DNA from 2 places in the Mycobacterium dioxanotrophicus genome. Region 2 is predicted to be linked to the other one. Evidence: predicted binding sites of a transcription regulator. Region 2 holds the regulator's gene; the other holds the start of a gene.
The links. Region 2 encodes LexA, which represses DNA repair genes until DNA is damaged. Its sites were predicted from a motif close to CGAACANNTGTTCG; they were not measured.

Region 1 (7,387 bases), 2.4 Mb from region 2:
ATCAAGCCGCCCAAATTCACTCGCAAGTTCTGCTGCTCAAGCCTGTCCATCTCTGTCCCTCCTACGTCGGTTCGTTCGAGAACCGCATAGCGTCGCATGAGGTACCGACATGTCGAGGACTAGAACGCGCAATAGGTGCGGCGGGTTTCCCTCTCCCATGACAGTGACCACAGACCGGTTCGACAAAGGGATATGCGGTCAAGTCTGTTCGCTCGTGCACACGCCCAACTCGGCTTCGAGGCTCGCGTAGGTGGCGCGGCCGTTCTGGGCCGGCGTATCGACCGCGTACATGATTGTCTTCAATCATGTTATATATCAACATGATTGGTGAGATCGCATCAGTGAACGCGCTACCCGTCGTCGGCCGCGTCAGGTGGAGCCAGCAGTTCCTCAGGGCGGAAGTGATGGTTGACAGTGTCCTGACCCGTGTTCATCAGTGGCGGCGGATACCAGAGGATGCGGCCGGTGTCGGGATCGACGCTGGTCGTCCAGCCGAGGCCGACGAGGCGGTTATCGGGTCCGCAGCTCAGTCCGAGGTCCGGGGCGTCGGTCTGCCCGCCATGTTGCCAGTCGGTTTTGGCGTGGTGGACCTGGCAGTGGTCGGCCGCTGCGGTGCATCCCGGCCGCGTGCACCCGCGGTCACGGTCGTACAACAGCAGTCGTTGCGCCTTGGTGGCCAGCCGTTTGGTGCGGGCCATGTACAGCGGCTCTGCTGTGTGATGTTTGTAGATGGTGAGGTAGTGAAAGCTGTGAGAGGCCAGCCGAATTAAATCTTTCATCGGCATCCGTATGCCTGAGCCAGTGACCGCAATGCCCGCTGCGGACTCCAGCTCGGACAGCGTGGTGGAGACGACCACGGTGACGGGAAGGCCACCGTGCCGGCCGAGTCGTTTGGACATGAGCAGTTCGCGCAGCGCCGCTTTGAGCGCATCATGATTGCGCTGGGGCTGAGTGCGGGTGTCCCGGGCCGCAGCCTCCGCTTGGGCCTGCTCGCGCTCTTGCTGGGAGGCGTCTGCTTCCGGCGGATGGTCAGCGGCCACCGAATCAGCGGCGTCGGGGGCAGCGGGCTCGGGGGCAGCAGTGTCGGCCGCGGTGTCGTCGGTGTTGGGAGTGTCGAGTGGGTTGGGAGTCGGGTTGTGGATCGGGTGCGGGTCGTCGGGATTGTTGATGCCGGGCTGGGCCCACACACTGTTGATCGTGGCGACATACGCTGCGGTTTCGGGATCAAGCCAGCCCTCGACGTGTACGTACCCGTCGGCATCCTGTCGACCCAGACGCAACCCCCGACGATGCGCGGCGAGATCGGGACTGTCGCCGTCCTGATTGAGCAGAAACAGGAGTTTTTCCGCACCGGCCTTCAGGGTTTCAGGAGTCTCGCGCGTTGCCGCCGCCACCAGGTCAACTTCGACTTCGGCCAGTTCCGTCGCGTTGACGTAGCTCGCGACCTTTTTCACCGTGTCGCTGATGATCGCGATGTGATCAGCGCTGATCGTCCCGTCCAATAACGCCATTGCGGAGGCAGGAAGCGCAGGCTCCAACACCTCACCACCAACGGTGTACCGCGGTGCCAACTCGGTCGCTGCAGCTACACGGCGGGAGGCTTCCTTGCGGCTGATTCGCATCCGGGTAGCCAGCACATCAATCCAGGACTTGCCGCCGATCTCGTGCGGCGTGGCTTGAGCCATCAACGCCGCCTGGATGCGGTGATCAATGAGCGCATGAGTGCGGGCACGCTGTTCCCGTTCGGATTGGATCGCCAACAACTCTGCGGTGTCGAACGTCGTGAAATCGACATCGGCCAGCGCCGCGGTCGAAGCTTGGTGCCCCGTCAGTGCACGCTGCACTGCGTCTCGGGCCTCCGCAACGCCAACCGCCATGGTTCGAACATACATTCGAGCACTGACAGAATTTGCCGTGTTGAGACTGATGTGACCACAGTGGCCAGAGTTTTTGAGCCAGGCCTGGGCCGGTGCCGTTGACTGCGAAAGCTTAGGCAACCCAGTTTGATTGGGCCTGAGGGCGTCAGGCCCCGACGCATCCGGTCCCACAATGTCTATGTCACGACCGAGGCCTGGTGCGTAGGTGTCGGCCATCGTCGATATCGGCTCCCGATTGCCCCGAATCTGCTCGTAGCAGGCATCAGTCGTCTCTGTGACGATCGGACAGATCAATCCGGATATCCCACAGGTGGACGTGCCCGGGAATCTCTTGGTCCATGAACCACTCCCAGTCCTCATATTTGTCCGCGTCTGCCTGCCAGCCATCTGCCTCAGCGTCGCGGCCGGCACCACGTAGGACGCTGGCCACCAGGCGCTGAAGCGCCTGGCTCTTGTCGTGGAAACAGATGTCGTCGAGCATCTCGATTGCTTGCCGTGCGATGCCGTCGATCGCGTGATCCACCCGGTGGCGCGCCGCTTCGGCGAACATCAGCTCGGCGACCGCCCAGTGATAGGCCGCGTCGGCGGCGCGCATCGGGTGGTACATCTCCTCGCGGTCGATCAAGTTGGCCGCCATCTCTTGGGCAAGGGCCACCGATTCCTCTGAGGGGCTGAGGAATTCGCTCAGTGCGCTGAATGCCCACAGCATCAACTCCGGCATGGTGGCGTCGACTTGCCGCGCGAGTGCGACCGCCTGTCGGTAGGGCAGATTCCGCGGCGTCACGATCGCCGAGTTCCACGAGTGCCTCGCCCAGATCAATGCTGATTCTCGCGGCATGGGCCAGGTCACCGGAATTGGTGGCGTCGGCCGCCAATGTTCGTAATTCAGCTGCGCGCGGGGCCGGAGGCAGTAGTCCGCGCCGGATGTCGAGCACTTTCGCTCTGGTGCGGTTGAGGACCTGGACGATCCTGGCGGATGTCTCGTCATCGAAGACAACATCTATCAACGGCAGGAGCAGGTTGTTGACCTCCTCGTAGTGATCGATTGCCTCGTTGAGCCGTCCCGAGCACAGCGCACGGTCGCCGAGCTGTTCGCTGGCTTCCACGGCGTCGGCGATCAGTGCTGGTTGCTCGTTCATCGGGCGACCTCTGTGCCGTCGACGCCTGCGGCGAGCACGATGATGTCGTCGAGTGCCTCCGACAACAGGACTCGATCCTCAGGGCCGTCGCATTGGCCGGCCATCCGGGCCTGGACGAACAGCAGTTGCATGAGCCGACTGAACACGAGGTCGTCCGTTGTGCGGGTCAGCGCGCGCACGGCCCGGTTGTCCCAGTTCACCACTAGATGCGAGAGGTCGCCGTATCCCGGCGATGTCATGTCGATCTGCCCGTGACCGATGAAGACGGCTGGAAGGTCGGGCGATGGAAACTGGCGCGCGACAACGCGACACCCTGATGTGAGGAGCGCCTGACTACCGCGCTGCTCGAATGTCTGCACCTCGCCGGCGTCGAGGGACGGCATCGTCAAGGCAGCAACTTCGGATGCCGGATAGGCGCGGGTGACGGTCACGCCGGAAATCACTTGCGGCAGCATGAGCAGAACCTCTTGGTCGAGGGTGTGGCCGGCGTTGATGACGATTCGCCCGCCCGGGTTGAAACTGGCGATGGTGCGAAACTCCTTGACCGACACGGCATACAGGATGTTCGGGTTACGGTCGATGACGTCGATCAACCGCATCTGCCCTTCCGTCGTTTGTACCGTCAGCATGGGCAGCACGACTTCGGCCAATGCGAGATTCTCGGCGTCGACGCCATGCGTCGCCGCGGATCTGAGCTCCAACTCGTTGTCGGCGACGAATTCGGCGAACCGTTCGGGATCGGTGTCGGCGAGGGAACGCAGCCACGTGAGTGCTGTGTGACCGAGTTTGCGCCGTGTCATGGTCAGCGCCGCGTTGCTCATGATGGCTTCGCGGCTGGCGGTCGGCTCAAGCTTGGTGGAATTGATTGCGGCCCAGGAGAAGAAGCTCCACGCTGGCATCAGGGTGGCGTCCGCATCGTCGACCAACATGCCATTGACGTAGACGCGGTTACGTGCGGAGGGCTTGGACCTCCCCGCGGAACCGATATATACGACGCCCTGCAATCCCAACTCGTGGTCGACGACTTCGATGGCGTCGAACTGCCTGCCAACGCCCATGCCGCCGTAAACCGGTGAAACACCTTGCCGCACTGCGGAATGGTGTGCGCCGAAATCGTGCATCCACGGAAATCCGCGCGAAACACTCTGCGGTCCTTGGCTTGTCAGCACTGTGATATCGACGGGGAGGAATTCGGCGTACTTCTGAACCAACGGGCTCACCTGCTCGGCTCGTGCCCACCCGACCATGTTCGGGCGCGGCCGTAACCGCACCGTGGTTCCCACGGCGACGTACTCTGCGACTGTTCGGGTCGTGTATGTGCCGTCGCTGCGGCCGACCCACTCGATCGGCTCGGCGCCGGTCGCGCTGCGGGAGACGACGGTGATCTCGTCGGCGACGAGAAAGCAACTCAGCAATCCGATGCCGAATTGACCGAGGTAGGTCCGACGTCTCTGTTCCAGCTCCTCGCTCTTGGAGCTGGCGCCGACCGTCGCGAGGAACTGCTCGACCTGCTCCGGGCTGATTCCGATTCCGGCGTCGGTGATCGTGAACTCGCTGGCCGGCGAGTCCGGAGAGGCGATTCCGTACGGGGAGATCGAGATGACGCGCGGTACCGCGGGGCCACCAAGTGCGTCGCGTGCCGTGATGGCGTCGACCGCGTTCTGGATCAGCTCCCGCACATACACGCCGGGGCTGGAATACAAGTTCTTGCTGAGTAGTGCGATGACGCCGCCGAGATTCACCCGAAAGTTCTGCGGCTCAAGCCCGTCCATCTGTGGCCCCTTCTATGTCGGTTCATTCGAGAACCGCATAGCGTCGCACGGGGGACCGACAAGCCGGGTTCGGTCAGCGGATGCTGTTAGGCGGACTCGTCCTTCTCGATCTTGTCCGCGGCTTCGACCGCGGCCAGCGGCCCCTGCCGGCTCTGCAGTGCCTGCATCGCGGTGCGCGCGTAGATCATCTGGCTGGTGATGGCCATCTGGCCCCTGCCGCGGCCCAGGAAGGTGATGAACCAGGTCACCAGTGTGGTGAACCGATTCTTGTAGCCGACCAGGTAGACCAGGTGCAGCACCAGCCATGCCAGCCATGCCAACGGACCGCCGAATTCGAGTTTCTTGGACGATTTCGGGATCGGCACCTGGGCCACCGCGTCGAATCGTGACACCGTCGCCATGCTGCCCTTGTCCCAGTATGTGAACGGCTCGCGGTTCGCCGGATCGTCCTGACCCGCGAGCGAGCGCTTGATGATGTCGGTCGCGTAGGTGGCGCCCTGAATCGCGCCCTGCGCCATCCCGGGCACATCGGGGACTGCCATCAGGTCACCGACGACGAACACGTACGGATGGCCTTTGACGGTCAGATCCGGCTCGACGACGACGCGTCCCGCACGGTCGATCTGGCTGCCATCGGACTGCTCGGCGATCAACTTGCCCAGCGGGCTGGCCTGCACACCGGCCGACCACACCTTGCAGGCACAATCGATACGGCGTTCACTCCCGTCCTTATCTTTCACGGTGATGCCCATGTAGTCCACGTTGGTGACCATGGCGTTGAGCTGGATCTCGACGCCGAGCCGCTCCAGGCGTTTCTGGGCCTTGAGTCCGAGCTTGCGACCCATCGGCGGCAGCACCGCGGGGGCCGCGTCGAGCAGGATCACCCGGCAGTCCTCCGGCCTGATGGTGCGGAACGCACCGGCCAATGTCCGTTCGGCGAGTTCGGCGATCTGTCCCGCCAACTCGACGCCGGTGGGGCCGGCGCCAACCACCACGAACGTCAGCCGGCGCTCCCGTTCGGCGTGATCGGTCACCACCTCGGCAGCCTCGAAGGCCCCGAGGATGCGGCCCCGCAATTCCAGTGCGTCGTCAATGGTCTTCATGCCCGGCGCGAACGTCGCGAAGTGGTCGTTACCAAAGTAGGACTGCTGGGCGCCGGCGGCCACGATGAGGCTGTCGTAGGGCGTGACGGTCTCCTGCGACATCAGCTTCGAGGTGACTGTCTTGGCTTGTAGGTCAATGCCTTCCACTTCGCCGAGGCGGACCCTGACGTTCTTCTGGTCGCGTAGCACCAGGCGGGTGGTGGGCGCGATCTCGCCTTCCGAGAGGATGCCCGTGGCTACCTGATAGAGCAGCGGCTGGAAAAGATGCGTCGTCGTCCGCGAGATCAAGGTGACGTCGACGTCGGCGTGCTTGAGGGATCTCGCCGCCTTCAAACCGCCGAATCCGGACCCGATGATCACGACGTGGTGGCGTTCGGCGACGGTGGTCATATTGCTCCTTCGGGCACAGCGGCGGGACCGAATGACACCGGCAAACATACCGGCTGACGTGTCTGTGAGGGCTCGTTGCGCGTAGTCGGTGGGGAGGCTCGAGGTCTTGGGCACAATTGTCGCGATGGTGGCCGCCCGTATGCCGCTTACAGCCGCACGCGGTGGCCGCTCGAGTTGCGCTACGGCAAGGTCAGCCGTGGTGTGTGGCCATCGATAGCAGGCGTTCCCTGATTGCCCGAGTCTCGGCCCCGAGATCCATCGTGAGAAACCGGTACCTCTGCCCGCCGATGACGACGAACTGGTCGACGTCGGCGTCGACTGGATAGAGCAGGACGCCTTCCGCGATTGCACCGAGAAGATCGCGATCGTGTTGTGACTGCACATAGGCGTAGAGCTGGAACATCTGATTGCGCGAAAGTCTCGGTGTTCCGAATCAGTTCGGCTTGAGGAGCCTCGAAAGGTTCCGACGGGCGCCAAGTCTGGCCGTTGCTCAGCACAACCAGCGTGGGATGCGTGAAGGCTGGCTAACTTTCGAGCCGGGATGGTTCTGTCGTCACAGCTCACCTCGGAAGGCACGCGATTGGAGAGATGCGAAGAGTTCGTCGATTTGAGCGAGAACTTCAAGCTGATGCTGATGCTGTTGCTGGACGCGGCTGACGAATTGCCTGAACCGCCGCTGTTCGCCTATTGGTGGAATCGCCGTTGGTGCCGAGCGCACCGTCGATGTGCTAATCGTATTTAGTCCCGACGTTGTGTTTCCCGCCCTTCGGAAGTGAGAAGCCCCAGCCTCAGAGTTGAACCACGCGACAGCGAAGACCGGATCAAGGCGATCGGCGTTGGGCCGGAACCGGATCAGATGGTTCTGATGAACACAATCGTGGATTTCGCCGGTCCACATCGCAACTCGACCAACCTCGCGAGGATTGGCATGGCCCTCTACGAAAAGAAGGTCACCTGATTCCAGGCGTGTTCGTGCTTGTTCCGTCGCAGTGACAGATATCAGCTTGACTTCAGACAGATCGAGTCGGCCGCGGTGTACATTCGCGACTCGTAAGTAGGGCATGGCCAAAGGCAGGCTATCTCGTGCTTTTGTGACCTGCAATCCA
Region 2 (7,387 bases):
GAGATCATCGGTCGTAGTCTGGGGGTCTGACCCGGTCGGGACTATCCGAAAACGCCGGTGCGCAGCCCGCTGAACGGTTGAATCGCAGGGTTTTTTGACCCGCGATCGGCGATGTTCCTTGGTTATCGCCGCCGACTAAAGCAGAGTTGTCGGGCGGGATACATTCTTCGGAACTTTGCCGAACAGCGGGGAGGATGCATGACGAGGCCGGGAACAAGGCTGAACGGGGCCGTTCGGCGGGTGACGGCCGGTCTGTTCGCAGTGGCCGTCGCCGGCCTGTTGGCGCCGGTGGCGGCGGCGAGCCCCGAATCCGATGCGGGTGCCGCCATCTCCGCGGCCTGGGATGCCAGCGGTGGGGACGGCGGACCGCTGGGGGCGCGCAACGGCGATGTCTACGCCGCCGGCTCGGGGTTCGGGCAGAACTTCGCCACCGGAAAGATCTTCTTCACCCCCCGCGACGGGTGCGCACTACGTGACGGGCGCCATCCTCGAGAAGTACGAGGCGCTCGGCGGCCCCGCCGACAGCGATCTCGGATTCCCCACCATCGACGAAGGTGCCGGACGTGCGCCGGACAGCCGCAATTCGACCTTCAGCGCATCCGACAAACCGGTCATCTTCTGGACCCCGACGACCGGGGCGCACGTAGTTCGCGGCGCGATCAACGCGGGGTGGGACAAGCTCGGCGGATCCGCAGGGGTGCTGGGCGTGCCCTCCGAGGACGAGGCCTACCGCGGCGACGTCGTCTCGCAGAAGTTCACCGGCGGTGAGCTGTCCTGGAACCCCAAGACCAAGGAGTTCACCACCGATCCACCGGATCTGGCAGGCCAACTCAGCGGTCTGACCGTTGCCGACGACCCGACCACCGCCATCAGCGCGGCGCACCGCGCCGAAGGCGGCGATATGGGGCCGCTGGGCGCCAAGGACGGTGACCAGTACCCGATCGGTGCCGACGGCGTCGGGCAGAAGTACGCGCACGGCGCGATCTTCTACACCCCCGCCACCGGGGCGGCCGCGATCAGTGGCCAGCTGCTGGAGAAATACCAGAGTGTCGGCGGCCCCGAGGGTGATCTGGGCTTTCCCACCAGCAGCGAAGCCGACGGTGGGTTCGCGCAGAACAGTCGGACCGTGAGCTTCGCGGCGTCCGACAAGCCCGTCATCTTCTTGACCCCCGACTACGGCGCCGTGATCGTGCGCGGTGCCATGAACGCGGCGTGGCAGAAGCTCGGCGCTGGCCACGGTGATCTCGGCGCGCCGATGTCGGATCAGACCGAGAACGGCAGCGTGATCACGCAGAAGTTCAGCGGGGGAGCGATCTCCTGGGACCGTTCGGACAACACCTTCACCACAGAGCCGCCGAACCTGGCGTCGTCGCTGGCCGGCCTGGAGATCCCCGGGCTGGACGCCAATCAGCCTCACGGGACTCCGCAGGCGTCGCCGTCGGAGCCGAGCAAGCCGTTCGCCTGGCACTGGAACTGGTGGTGGCTGCTCGCGGTGATCCCGGTCGTCTTGCTGGCCGGCCTGATCGTCGGCGCCGCACTGTGGCACCGGCGTCGCGGTCGGGGCGACGACGACTTCGACCACGACGGATTCGAGGACGACGACCACTACGGCTCCGACTACGACGATGCCCGCTATGACGACGGGCACGACGATGACGACGCGCCGCACGATGAAGGCCACTACGACCAGGTCGGTTACCAGCAGGGCCGCTATCAGGCGCACGACTACGACGAGGCCCAGGCACCGACGCAGCATGTCGACGAGTCGAATCCGTTCGAACCGGCCGGGTACGGGGCAGCCGAGGCGGGCACGGCGCGGTTCGCAGGGTCTTACGAGTCCGCAACGCCGGCCGCGGCATACACCCCGGCAGCCTCGCCGTACGACGACCCGACCGACATCGCGATGCCCGTGAGCCAGTGGGCTTCCCCCGGCGGGGTGGACCCCATCGGTGACGTCGATGATGACGAACCGCCGGAAGAGGCCGTCGAGCTGCTCAGCGGCCACGACGATGACGAGGACGACCTCGACGAGCAGGACGACACCGATGCCGCCGATGCCGCCGCCGACGTCGCCGAGGAGCCGCGCGAGCACACCGCGACGCCGGTGGATCCCGACTTCGACTCCGACAACGTCGACACCGCGCCGACGCCCATCCCGACGCTGATACCGCGGATCGATCCTGACGCAGAGACCCACAGTGGGCGGCACGCGGCGATCGAACTGGACGAGCCGGTGGCCAGCGCCACGGCGCTGCACCTGCCGCTGGACGATCCTCAGCGGGCACCGCAGGGTTACCCCATCAAGGCGGACACCAAGTCGGGCATGTACTGGTCACCCGACAGTCGTCAATACGACGATGCGGTTGCCGAGATCTGGTTCGCCAGCGAGGAGTTCGCCCGGACGAATGGATTCGTCCGGGCCGAGTGAGACGCGCCTCGAACGGGGTCTAGATCTTGCGGATGACGGTGACGACCTTGCCGAGCACGGCGGCGTCGTTGCCGGGGATCGGGTCGTAGGCCGGATTGTGCGGCATGAGCCATACCTGGCCGCGGGTCCGCTTGAACGTCTTGACCGTCGCTTCGCCGTCGATCATCGCCGCCACGATGTCGCCGTTGTCGGCGACGTTCTGCTGCCGCACGACCACCCAGTCGCCGTCGCAGATCGCGGCATCGACCATGGAGTCGCCGACCACCTTGAGCAAGAACAGCGAGCCTTCGCCCACAAGCTCGCGCGGCAGCGGGAAGACATCCTCGACCGCCTGCTCGGCGAGGATCGGGCCGCCCGCGGCGATACGACCGAGCACAGGGACGAAAGTGGGCTCGGGCAGCGCATCGGACCCGGCCACGTCGGTGGTCACCACCGGCGTCACCACGGGATCGTCGGCTGCCCGCACATCGACCGCACGCGGCCGGTTGGGGTCACGCCGTAGGTAGCCCTTGCGCTCGAGCGTGCGCAATTGATGCGCGACCGACGACGTCGAGGTCAGGCCGACCGCGTCGCCGATCTCACGGATGCTCGGCGGGTAGCCGCGACTGGTGACCGACGCCCGGATCACCTCGAGGATGGTCCGCTGCCGTTCGGTGAGGCTGCTGTCGGGACTGCGGCGCCGACTGGTGCCGTCGGTGTCGGCCGGGGTGTCGCCGCGCACGTGAGGAGCAGAAGTGTCGGTGCTCTCGTCGCTCATGGCGCCGAATCTAGTCGCTGTACGCGCAATGATCAAACATGTGTTCGAGGCGTGTCGTCCCCGGGCGACCCCAGGGCCGGGCCGGGGTGCGGATGTCAATCGCCTCAACCGAACTTGTCGGTACCCCGGTCTATCTTTTGGCAACAGTTCGATCACACGTTCTATCGTTCGAACACCTGATCGATTATATTCGAACACAGAAGCGAACGCCCGGACTTGAAAGGCAGTCAGATGGCCATCCTCCACATTCCCGCCGAGACCCGCGCAGCTGTGTTGGCGAGCCGGCCCGCTCCGCTGCCCCAGCGTGATGCCCGTCCCGTTCGCAGGCCTCGGTCGGTGGGCCGGCCAGCTCCGATGCGTCCTGGTGGGGCGGCCCTGCGGTACCGGGGTACCGGGGTGCTGATGTCACGGGCGTCGCATCGCCGCAAGCCCATCACGCCCGTGACCACAGTCCTGTTGGCGCTGGTGGCCGCCGGGATCACCGTATGGCTGGGCCTGGTGGCGCAGATGGGCGGTGTGGTCGGGACCGCCGCACCGACACCCGACGAGTTGGCCGTCGTGCAGGTGCGCAGCGGTGAGTCCCTGCAGCAGGTGGCCCGGCGGGTGGCTCCCGATGCACCGGTCGCCGAGGTCGTGCAGCAGATCCGCGATCTGAACCAGCTCAAGTCCGTCGCCGTGGATGCGGGTCAGACGCTGATCGCACCTGTCGGCTGACCGTGCCATGAGCGGCGAAACGGCTTGGTGTGCAACGGCACTCGCCGGATGTCCGGCGAAGTACGTGCCATTGGACCCGGCGTGGGCAGTACCGCCGGCGGCGCAGGTAGGCTCAAGGGCGCTCGAACTTGTGGTCTGGCGGAATGACGAAGGAGCGGTGATGCACTGTCCCTTCTGCCGTCATCCCGATTCGCGGGTGGTCGATTCGCGAGAAACCGACGAGGGGCAGGCCATTCGGCGTCGGCGTTCGTGCCCCGAATGCGGCCGCCGATTCACCACGGTAGAGACTGCCGTGCTGGCGGTCGTCAAACGCAGTGGCGTCACGGAGCCGTTCAGCCGGGAGAAGGTCGTGCGGGGCGTGCGGCGCGCCTGCCAGGGCAGGCAGGTCGACGACGACGCGCTGAACCTGCTGGCACAGAAGGTCGAGGATGCGGTGCGGGGCCTCGGCACACCGGAGATCCCCAGCCATGAGGTGGGCCTGGCAATCCTCGGGCCGTTGCGCGAACTCGACGAGGTCGCCTATCTGCGGTTCGCCTCGGTGTACCGGTCGTTCACGTCGGCCGATGATTTCGAGCGGGAGATCGAGGCGCTGCGCGCCCATCGGTCTGGCTGACCGGGTCGCTAGTTGTACTGACCTGAGAGGTTAGGCACGCGGCTGGCAGGTGGTTGACCCTTGAGTGCTGTGTGGCCGCGGTGGTGATTGTAGTTGTGTAGCCATCGCGGGTACTCGGCGCAGCGGTCGGTGTCGCTGGTGTAGAGCCGGGCGTAGGCCCATTCGTCGGCCAGGGTGCGGTGGAAACGTTCCACTTTGCCATTGGTTTGTGGCCGGTAGGGGCGGGTGCGCCGGTGCTCGATGTCACCCAGGGCATCGCGAAATTTGTGCGACCGATAGCAGGACCCGTTGTCGGTCAACACTTTCCGCACCGTAAAGCCGCAATGATTGAACCAGGCGTTGGCCCGCAGCCAGAACGCTGCGGCCGTCTCTTTGCGTTCGTCTGCCAGTAGTTCGGAGTAGGCCAGCCGTGAGTGCGCATCGATGGCGGTGTGCAAGAAGTGATACCCCCGCACCGGATTGCCGTACTTGCTGGTCTGCCCTGAACTCTTGTCGGCCTGCCTGTTGCGGCCACCGATAGGTTTTCCCAACATCCGCCAGCCGCCTCCGTCCGGGATCTTGCCCAGCTTCTTGACATCGACATGCACGAGATCGCCGCAGGCCGCGGATTCCATCCGGCGGATGACCCGCCCGGTCGGGCGGTCGAGCCAGCGCAGTTTGGCCAGGCCGTACCGGGTCAGCACGCGGTGCACCGTCGAGGGATGCAACCTCAGCAGATAACCGATACGCGCAGGCCCCAACGCCGGATGACCCGGACTTTGATGATGCGCCGCTCAGTTCGGGTGGGTGTTCTCTTGGGGCTGTGGTGAGGCCGTGAGCTGCGATCAGCCATGCCGGCATCACCGAGTTCGCGGTACCGCCCGGCCCAGCGAGCTGCGGTGCTCACCGAGACCTGGAACCGCTCGGCAGCCCGCCGCAGCGGCCAACCGTCCTCAACAATGCACCGAGCTAGGCGCAGACGTCCGGTTTCTGACAACGGGGCATTACGGTGGGACATGAAGACCTCCGGAGTGAGTTGGTGCGTTCCTCGACAGCTCGCACTTCACTCGGAGGTCTTCGTCATGTCACTACGCCACGCCGTACCTAACGTCGGTGGTCAGTACAGCTAGTCCAGTTGCGTGCTGCCGTCGTTGACCACCCGGCCCGCCACCCGAACCCAACCCTCAGGGCTCCAGCGCGTGTGAATCACCGACCCTTTGCCCTGGATGATTTTCAGATCCCGGCTGAGATAGTCGGTCATCCGGACGGCCGCTGCGCCGGTGGCCTCGTCCTCGGGAATACCCAGGTGCGGAGCGAACATCCGTGACCGCATGATGCCCTGATCCTGGTCGATCCACGTCCACAGGTAGTTCTCGACGTCGTCGGAGAAGTCGTCGGGTTGGGCGGCCATGAGTTCGTCGGTCGACGACAGGTCGTGGATGGCGAACTCGGGCGCCCATTCGGAGCGCGCGCTCACCGCAGCCAGGTCACCGTCGTATTCGACCTGCACAATGCCTGCCGGCACGTGCAGGGTCTTGACCGGCTTCCCGGTTTCGCGCAGCCACCACGATGCGCCGACGGTGGGGTGGCCGGCAAATGCCATCTCCGCCGCCGGCGTGTAGATCCTGGCCTGCGCCGACGTGCCGCCCGGCGGTGGTACGTCGATGAAAATGGTTTCGCTGTAACCTAATTCGGTGGCGATGCGCTGCCGGTCGGCCGGATCCACGGTGCTGTTGTCGACCACGCCCAGCGGGTTGCCGAACTTGCCGTCGGAATCGGTGAACACGCGCAGGACGGTCACATCAATGGCCATAAGCCGATGCTACGTGGCAGCGATCACCGATGGGCTGATCCCCGGGCCGGGGCTACGTCGCGCTGCGTTCGTCGGCACCCATCGCATCGAGCACCGCGACCTGGGTGTCCAGCGGCCCGGAGATCGTGGCCTCGCTGATTCCTGAGCGCAGCAGATTTCGCAGCAGTTCCTGGTCGTAGACGGCAGGCTCGGTGGAGTCGATGAACCGTTCGACGACCTCGACGAAGCGGTCGGGGTCGTCGTGGAACGGAAAATGCCCGGACCCCTCGAAGATCTCGAGCTGGGAACCGGGCATTGCCGCGTGTGCCATGAGTGCGTGACTGACCGGGATCACCGAGTCCGAAGCGCCCCAGATGAGTTGCACGGGAACGGATTCGGTCAGATAACAGCGGTCCAGCATGGTGACGACCTGGCCTCGCCAGTCCACCACGGCGCGCAGGGTGCGGGCGAAAGCCGACGACGCGGTGGGTTCGGGCAGATCGGCCAGGATGCGCAGCATGTCCGGGATGTCCCGGCCGACTCCCGTGGAGCCGAACAACGCTCCCGCAGCCCGGCCGATGATCTGCAGCGCGGGCAGCAGCAGCGGCAGGCGCAGCAGCGCGAGCGCTTCGCTACCCATCGGCAGTGACGCGATCCGCAGCGCGACGTTGACGTCTTTGGTGACCCCTCCGGCACCGACGAGAACCAGTCGGTCGACCAACTGCGGGAACTGGTAGGCGAACTGCATGGCCACTCCACCGCCCAGGGAGTGCCCGATGACGGTGACCCGGTCGATGTCGAGGACGCTGAGCAGGTCACGCATCCCGTTGGCGTAGGCGGCGACGGAGTAGTCCGCACGCGGTTTGTCCGATCGGCCGTGGCCGAGCAGATCGGGGGCGATCACGGTGAATCGCTGCGCCAGGGCGGTCTGCACGGTCTGCCAGGTGGTCGAGTTGTCACCGATGCCGTGGATCAACAGGATCGCCGGCCCGGACCCGGCGACGCGGTACGCGCGCCGGTATCCGTGCACAGTGCGGAACTCGAGTGCCGGTGTGACCTCCCTGACCGACCGCAGATTGGGCTTTCGCTCCGTCATGTTCGCCA

Region 1: BTO20_RS10160 (HNH endonuclease signature motif containing protein) is a predicted target of LexA. The motif match lies at 1,882-1,895, and genes of this name have one in related genera.

The regions. Positions count from the first base shown of each region.
Region 1 is NZ_CP020809.1:2,103,452-2,110,838, forward strand. It holds gene BTO20_RS10160 (HNH endonuclease signature motif containing protein) at 351-1,877, opposite strand; gene BTO20_RS39240 (hypothetical protein) at 2,140-2,598, opposite strand; gene BTO20_RS10165 (ATP-binding protein) at 3,013-4,788, opposite strand; gene BTO20_RS10170 (NAD(P)/FAD-dependent oxidoreductase) at 4,875-6,281, opposite strand; gene BTO20_RS10175 (hypothetical protein) at 6,472-6,684, opposite strand; gene BTO20_RS10180 (restriction endonuclease subunit S) at 6,835-7,387, opposite strand, start outside.
Region 2 is NZ_CP020809.1:4,524,788-4,532,174, reverse strand. It holds gene BTO20_RS22055 (acyl-CoA dehydrogenase family protein) at 1-30, shown strand, start outside; partial or broken gene BTO20_RS22050 (LGFP repeat-containing protein) at 199-2,428, shown strand; gene lexA (transcriptional repressor LexA) at 2,448-3,185, opposite strand; gene BTO20_RS22040 (LysM peptidoglycan-binding domain-containing protein) at 3,417-3,899, shown strand; gene nrdR (transcriptional regulator NrdR) at 4,060-4,512, shown strand; partial or broken gene BTO20_RS22030 (IS481 family transposase) at 4,521-5,509, opposite strand; gene BTO20_RS22025 (PhzF family phenazine biosynthesis protein) at 5,618-6,304, opposite strand; gene BTO20_RS22020 (alpha/beta fold hydrolase) at 6,357-7,379, opposite strand.